2 regions of the Marinomonas sp. 15G6-16 genome follow, and region 1 is predicted to be linked to the other one. Evidence: predicted binding sites of a transcription regulator. Region 1 holds the regulator's gene; the other holds the start of a gene.

The links. The regulator sigma-54, encoded in region 1, starts transcription at its own class of promoters, with help from an activator protein. The targets are predictions, from matches to a motif close to TGGCACNNNNNTTGCTNT.
Region 2: the regulator sigma-54 is predicted to act here: its motif matches at 1,741-1,758, upstream of AC0L46_RS08685 (amino acid ABC transporter substrate-binding protein).

The regions. Positions count from the first base shown of each region.
Region 1 covers NZ_CM147916.1:3,135,559-3,139,531, forward strand. Annotated here, with positions in the region: gene mgtE (magnesium transporter) at 1-545, opposite strand, end outside; gene AC0L46_RS14845 (HPr family phosphocarrier protein) at 554-823, opposite strand; gene ptsN (PTS IIA-like nitrogen regulatory protein PtsN) at 833-1,282, opposite strand; gene AC0L46_RS14855 (RNA polymerase factor sigma-54) at 1,300-2,772, opposite strand; gene lptB (LPS export ABC transporter ATP-binding protein) at 2,848-3,573, opposite strand; gene lptA (lipopolysaccharide transport periplasmic protein LptA) at 3,574-3,973, opposite strand, start outside.
Region 2 covers NZ_CM147916.1:1,791,385-1,795,357, forward strand. Annotated here, with positions in the region: gene AC0L46_RS08680 (amino acid ABC transporter permease) at 1-515, opposite strand, end outside; gene AC0L46_RS08685 (amino acid ABC transporter substrate-binding protein) at 633-1,655, opposite strand; gene lrp (leucine-responsive transcriptional regulator Lrp) at 2,190-2,666, shown strand; gene AC0L46_RS08695 (ComEA family DNA-binding protein) at 2,701-3,375, opposite strand; gene recG (ATP-dependent DNA helicase RecG) at 3,529-3,973, opposite strand, start outside.

The DNA.
Region 1 (3,973 bases):
CGGTCAGATCGGCTAACAACCAGCAGGTTGTCTGTCATATCAGGGAGAATGTCGTGTCTTCTTAGGTAGCGAAATACAATATCAATCGTTATGTTTGGACGTATTGTTATTGTGTCTGTATTCATTAAGCCACCGGCAGAATCTTCCGAGTAGCTTAAGAGAGCTTCAACACGCATTCTGTCTTGCGTTGTCATGGACGCAAGAACTTCTTTTACAACGGTTTCAGGTAGGTGTTGTAATAAATCGGCTAAGTCATCGCTTTCGAAATTTTCCGAGAGCTCTATCAGTCGCTCGGTATCCATGTTTTTCATGAATTGAGCGCCGATATCTTCACTTAGGTATTGTAGTACTTCGCCTTGGTTTTCTGAGTTAATTAGCTCCCATAAAAGCTTTCGCTCTTTAGGCGGGGAGGATTCGAGTAATCGAGCAACGTCCTGCGCAGGTAGCGCACCGTTAAGTAAATAACGGATTTGCATGGTGGCACCGGATTCAAGAGATTCGGTGACTGTCTGCAGATGGTTAGTTAGAGTTGCTTTCTCTGACATATAAAGTGTTACTCATCTTCACCAAAACGATTATTGATCAGTTCTACTATGGCTTTTAGAGCGTCTTCTTCGTCATCTCCATTGGTTTTAATATGAATTTCGGTGCCTTTTCCTGCAGCGAGCATCATCATTGCCATAATGCTTTTTCCGTCGACGTTACGACCTTCTTTTTCGATGGTAATATCACAGGAGAAGCGAGAAGTTGTTTCGACAAGCTTTCCTGCTGCTCTAGCATGCAAGCCAAGTTTGTTGATGATAGTAATAGACTCTTCTTGCATGCATGTTTCCTATATTAACGAATCAAATATATTGAATAGCTCTTCGTTTGTTTGAGCGGTTCTTAGTTTATCTAAAGATTGTGGCGATTGTGCTAATTCTGCAATTTGCGCCAATGTCGATAAATGAGAGTCGCACTCGTGAGGTGGAACGATGAGGGCGAAGATCAAATCTACCGCTCTTTTGTCAATAGCATCAAAGTCAATCGGATTTTGTAATGACATCACAACGATTGCCGTATGATTAGCAGACTCCAAACGGCAATGAGGGATGGCTATACCATTTCCTATACCAGTACTACCAAGTTTTTCTCGGCCTAACAAAGCGTCATAAACCGCTTCGTTATCGCAATGCAGTTTGTTAGATGCGACTTCCGCTAAGTTCTCAAGAACGCGTTTTTTGCTGACAATCTCTTGTTTTGCAAAGACAAGTTCTGCTTTCAATAATGATTTTAATGGCATGGTAAAATAGTGTCCGTTTAGATCAATCGCTTGCGTTCATTGGATGGCGGTATGTTCATCGCCTCGCGGTATTTTGCGACAGTACGACGGGCAACTTGTATGCCTTGGTCTGCCAAAATAGTCGCTAGTTTATTATCGCTTAAAGGTTTTTTCGCTGGCTCATCTGTTACTAGCTTTTTAATCATGGCTCGTATCGCTGTAGAAGAGCATTCACCGCCAGATGCTGTGTTGACATGGCTAGAGAAGAAATATTTAAGTTCAAAAATACCTTTTGGTGTGTGTATGTATTTTTGAGTTGTCACCCTAGATATTGTCGATTCGTGCATGCCGACTTCTTCTGCCACATCATGAAGTACCATGGGTTTCATGGCTTCTTCACCTAATTCAAAGAAGTCAATTTGACGGCTTACAATACAGCTGGCAACTTTCAGTAGGGTTTCATTTCGGCTTTGTAGACTTTTCATGAACCACTTGGCTTCTTGTAATGACGTCTTAATATAGCTCGCGTCCTCGGGTGTTGATGCGGTGCTAGCCATAGCAGAATAAGTTTCGTTTATTTTGACTGGCGGCAAAGCGTCGTTATTTAGCTCTACTTGCCAACTGCCATTGCGCTTTTTGACAGAAACATCTGGAATGACATAGTCCGTATCGTCTGCATCAATAACAGAGCCTGGACGAGGATTAAGTTGCTGTATTAGGCTAACAACTTCTTTGAGAGCTTCGTCTTTGAGCTTTGTTTTTCTGCTTAATTGCGCAAAGTCACGACTACCGAGAAGTGGCAAATAATTGTCAATCAGGTTGTGCGTGCTTTTGTATAAAGGATGGTTTTGAAACGCTTCTAACTGAACTAAGAGGCAGTCCCGTAGATCGGTAGAACAAACACCTATAGGATCAAAACGCTGCAGTCTATGTTGGACGGCCATGACTTCTTCTATATCAAGTTCTTCTAGTTCGATAGAAAGAGACTCGCAGATATCGTCTGGTGTAATACTTAGGTAACCATCTGGCTGTACGCATTCAATAATTGCGTATGCAATCTCAATGTCTCTATCAGACATGTGAGTTAAATTTAATTGCCAGATTAAGTGGTCTTGTATGCTTTCTGCTGGCGCATTACGGCTTTCGAAGTCGCCGTCACCTTCATAGCTATTGTTGTCGCTGATCGCGGCAGAGCTTTGATAGGTGTCATCCCAGTTGCTGTCTATTGAGAGCTCTTCAGGAATGCTTTCTGTCCATTCTGATTCAACACGAGCTTCTTCACTTGTATTGACATCAGGTGTTTCTGGTGTGCTTTTGGATTCGATGCTGGCTGGTGCTTCTACTTGTCCTTGTTCGTCATCGTCAAGTTCAAGAAGAGGGTTTGACTCAAGAAATTCATGAATTTCTTGTTTAAGATCCAGCGTAGAAAGCTGCAACAAACGTATCGCTTGCTGTAGCTGAGGTGTCATGGTCAGCTGTTGACCGAGTTTTAACTGTAAAGACTGCTTCATGGAGCAACTCTTTTTATTTGAGTGAATTGGAACGAGTTATGCATACTACTCCCTTTCTGCAGTAATGATAAGGGGTTACAGGCGGAAGTCGTCACCTAAATAGACTTTTTTTACCTGTTCATTGTTAATAACTGTACTGGCATCACCAGAAGCAATGATATATCCGTTACCCACAATATAAGCTTTATCGCAGATGTCTAAGGTTTCTCTGACATTGTGATCTGTGATTAGAACGCCAATGCCGCTTTCTTGTAAGTGTTTAATAATAAGTTTGATATCGCCAACAGAAATAGGGTCAACACCAGCGAAGGGTTCGTCTAAGAGAACGAACTTTGGATTCATTGCTAGTGCTCGTGCAATTTCTACGCGGCGTCTCTCGCCACCAGATAAGGCCATGCCTAAGTTCTTTCTGATATGGGTAATATGAAATTCTTCTAATAAATCTTCAAGCCTGGATTTTTTCTGGGCTTTTGTGAGTTCTTTGCGTGTTTCTAAAATCGCTAAAATATTGTCTTCAACAGACATTTTTCTAAAAATGGAGGCTTCTTGTGGTAAGTAACCGATGCCTTTTTGTGCTCTAGTGTGCATGGCGTTACTGGTGATGTCTTTACCATCGATAAATATGCCGCCTGCATCATTGGCAACCATTCCAACTATCATATAAAAGCATGTGGTTTTGCCTGCGCCGTTAGGACCAAGCAAACCAACCGCTTGGCCAGACTCAACTGAGATGGAAACATCCTTTACTACTTGTCGTTTTTTGTAGCTCTTTGCTAGGTTTTTAGCTTCTAGAAGGGCCATTTATTGAGCAGCCTTATCTGTTTGAGGTTGTAGCGTCATGGAGACTCGACCGGAATCTTTTTTCTCTGCGTTAAAGGTGCCATCTTCGACCATATAGAGAATGTAATCTGCAGAGATAGAGTTATCCATTCTGCTCAAGTAACCATCACCCATGATCTCAAGTTTGGATTCCTGTGTTGAATAGTGTATCTCGTTACCTTTACTGATAACAATATTTCCACTCCAGTCAACTTGTTGGCTAAATTTAGCAGGTTGCCCCAAAGCTTCTAAATTGCTGAACTTTTTAGTGGTGGCATCCGTGGTAACTTTTAAGTATTGCGCTTGTATTTCAATAGAGCCCTGTTTAATGAAGACATTGCCTTTGTAAATGGCTTCCCCTGTATTTTGATCAAAAGAGGCT
Region 2 (3,973 bases), 1.3 Mb from region 1:
GGAGAGTAAATACCGCGCTTATTTAATAGGAAGTCTGCAAACTCATAACTATTACGAGGTGCAGGTAGCGCCGCTAGTACCGCAAAGTACCAAAAGAACATTTGCAGTAGTAATGGAATATTACGCAAGGTTTCAACATAGACAGTTGCTAAACGTGCGACTAGCCAGTTTTTCGACAGTCGGGCAACACCCATGATGACACCAATGACAGTTGCTAACACAATCCCCATTAGGGAAATAACAACAGTGTTGATTAAAGCAACAACAAACGCACGACCATAAGAGTTTGCTTCTGTGTACTCAATCAAATGAATAAGGATGGGAAATCCGGCTGGCTGATTTAGAAATGTAAAACCAGTGGAAATACCTTGATTAGCTAGGTTGGCTTGTAAGTTACTGAATAGGTAATAACCTACGAAAACGACCACGGCTAGAAGCACTATTTGAAAGATCAAGGCACGGGTGCCTGCATCATGCAAAAGGCTTTTGTTACTTGAAGTTGTTTTATCGCTCATCTTAGTTCAGGCAAATGGAATGCTCGTCAGATGTGTAAGAAAGGGGGAGAAATTCAGCGGCGATGAAAGATCGCCGCTGAATAAATACCCGAAGCAGGTTGCTCTAGGTATTAATAATTAACGTACTGGTGGCGCGTACATTACACCGCCTTCAGTCCATAGGTTGTTAATACCACGTGGAAGACCAACTGGAGTAGATGGACCAACGTTACGTTCGAATACTTCACCGTAGTTACCTACTTGTGAAATAACGTTGTAAGCCCAGTCTGCAGGAAGACCAAGTTGAGCACCCATATCACCTTCAGAACCTAGAAGACGCTTGATGCCTGGATCGTTTGTTTCACTTTTGATTTTAGAAACGTTTTCAGAAGTGATACCCATTTCTTCAGCGTTAACCTGAACGAACATTGCCCAAGTTACGATATCTTTCCACTGGTTGTCGCCGTGACGAACAACAGGGCCTAGAGGCTCTTTAGAAATAGTTTCTGGAAGAATCATGTGAGCGCTTGGATCTGCAAGCTTAGAACGGTGAGCAGCAAGACCTGATTTATCTGTAGTGAATACATCACAACGGCCAGAAGCGTAAGCAGCTAGTGCTTCGTCTGCTTTTTGAACAACAACAGGAACGTAAGACAATTTGTGCTTACGGAAGAAGTCAGCCATGTTCAATTCAGTTGTAGTACCTTGCTCAGTACATACTGTTGCACCATCAAGATCCAAAGCAGACTCAACGCCTAGATCTTTACGAGCCATGAAACCTTGACCGTCATAGAAGTTAACAGCTGTGAAGTCTAAACCTAGAGATGAATCACGAGTGTAAGTCCAAGTCGTGTTACGAGCTAGAACGTCGATCTCACCAGATTGTAGAGCTGTAAAACGCTCTTTAGCAGATAGAGGAGTGAATTTTACTTTTTGAGCATCACCAAAAATGGCTGCAGCTGCTGCACGACAAGCGTCAACATCGATACCAGTCCAGTTACCTTCAGAATCTGCGTTGGAGAAGCCTGGAACACCTTGGCTAACACCACATTGGATAAAGCCTTTAGATTTAACGTCATCTAGTGTAGCTGCAGTCGCTGCTGTGCTTAGAGTCGCTGCAACAGCTGCAGTAGATAGTATTTTACTAACATTCGATTTCATTATATTAAGCCTCCCGGGCATTTTTTTACATATGTTGTTATATTGCTGAACTTAACGTCAGATTTATATTATCTGTAGTGTTTATTAAGCAAACTTAGTGCCAACATTCTATTCTTCTTATTGTCAGATATATGTAGATGATTCCTCTACAAAGGACACTACATGCATCTATAGAATTACTCTTTTTCGCCATAGTCAAGCAGAAAAAATTATATGCTACACGTAATCTGCACTTTTTTTGCGTATTTCTGAATGTAATTCTTATGTCTTTGATATTTATTTTTTCTGTAAAGCGTTAGTTTTCGGGGGATTAGGCTAATCGCTTAATTATTGTTCACAAGTGGTGCGAGATTTTTTTTTAAATGTTCCATTTTGTAGCAGAGACGACTTTTTGCTTAATTCTGGTGCTTGTTTTTGGATTTATTGCTATACCCTTACTAAATATATTGAATAAAGCTCTTTCCATAATTTGCAATCTGCATGATAGACTTAGGCATTAATTGAAGCTACGTTACGTAAGGAGATCCGTGTCAAATGGATAACTCAGTAAAACCACTCGATCGCTTAGACAAAAAAATACTTCGTGAATTACAGATAAATGGCCGTTTATCGAATGTAGAACTAGCGAGCCGTGTTGGGTTGAGTGCCACTCCTTGTTTGGAACGTGTTCGCCGTTTAGAGCGAACAGGTTACATTACGGGTTATTGTGCTTTGGTAAATCCGAAAAAGGTGGATGCTGGTTTGTTGGTCTTTGTTGAAATTAGACTGAAAACAACCTCCCCTGAAGGCTTTAATGAATTTAAAACAGCGGTTGCTGAAATTCCAGAGATTTTAGAATGTCACTTGATCGCGGGCGACTTTGAATATCTTTTAAAAGCACGCGTTTCAAATATGGACTCCTACCGTTTACTTTTAGGTGAAACATTGCTGACTCTGCCTCACGTTCGCGAGTCTCGAACTTATGTCGCAATGGAAGAAGTGAAAAGCACGACGGTTGTAAATATCCCATAATCCTGCCTGCGTGCTTTGCATTTCCTTAAACCTTTTAGCTTGAGAGCTGTTCTAGTAGTTTTTTCAGCATTTTTGGCCCCATTCCTTTGACGTTAATAATCGCTCTTTCAGATTGAAAAGGGCGCTCTGTAATAATCCTCTCTAGTGCTTTTTTGGGAATCCCTTTTACCGCTCTTAATTCTGCTTTTTTTATTTTATTGATAAGGCAATGTCCGTCGCCTGAATCTACAAACTTGGAGTGGGTAATGGATTCTTTTGGAGAGGTTATTTGAGGTTCTATTGTGTTAGTTTCATGCTCACTGCTGTAGGCATCTGCTGCATCAGACATGGCTTGGGTCTGATAGAGGAAGTCGAAAAACACTTCATCAATCAGTGCGTACTCTAAACCATCCCATTCCCTTAATTGTAATGAGAGCTGCCAAGTTCCCGTGGGAGGATGTTGAAAGAGCAGGTCGTAATAGCAGTCGCTCAGGAAGTGTTGCCCTCTTAATTCTCCTATCGTTGTGGAAGCTAGAAGTACGCTTTGAGATTCTCTGTTTTGTTGGTTCTGGGCACTAAAGGCGATTTGAATTGTGCCGCTCATGTTCAGTTCATCTCTATTGCTTCCAATAAAGTCTGCAGAAATCATCACTCGGTCGTTTTCTATTTTGTAACCGCATCCTTGTATTGATAATTCTGCACCTTGATTTGCTTGTTCTAAAAAAGACATACCAGCTCCTTGAGATGAATTGGCTTGAACAGAATGTAAGAAACTACCCAGTTCGATAGATTTTATGGGGATATCTTGAACATATCTAAGCAAATATAAAGCCAATAGCGACAGGGCTAGCGATGGGGAAAGGTGTGTATTTCAGAGTGAGTGTTATACGTTTAAATACTGGTCATGATTGGGTAGCCACCTCGACAGAAGTGGGGAAATACTTTCAGGATATTGAGCATATAGAATCGAAGCGGCACGTTGCACATCATCTAATAGACTCTTGTCTCTTTGCAAATCCGCTACTTTGAACTCCCACAAGCCAGTTTGTCTCGTGCCTAGAAGTTCTCCTGGTCCACGTAATTCAAGGTCTTTCTCAGCAATTTTGAATCCATCACTGGTTTCTCGCATAGTAGAAAGGCGCTCTTTCCCTTGCTGTCCTAATGGTGATTTATAGAGCAGAACACAATGGCTGGCGGCCTGGCCTCGGCCCACACGCCCTCGTAATTGATGAAGTTGCGCCAAGCCCAGACGCTCAGGGTTTTCTATGACCATTAAGCTCGAGTTTGGAACATCAACACCCACTTCAATGACAGTGGTTGCCACCAAA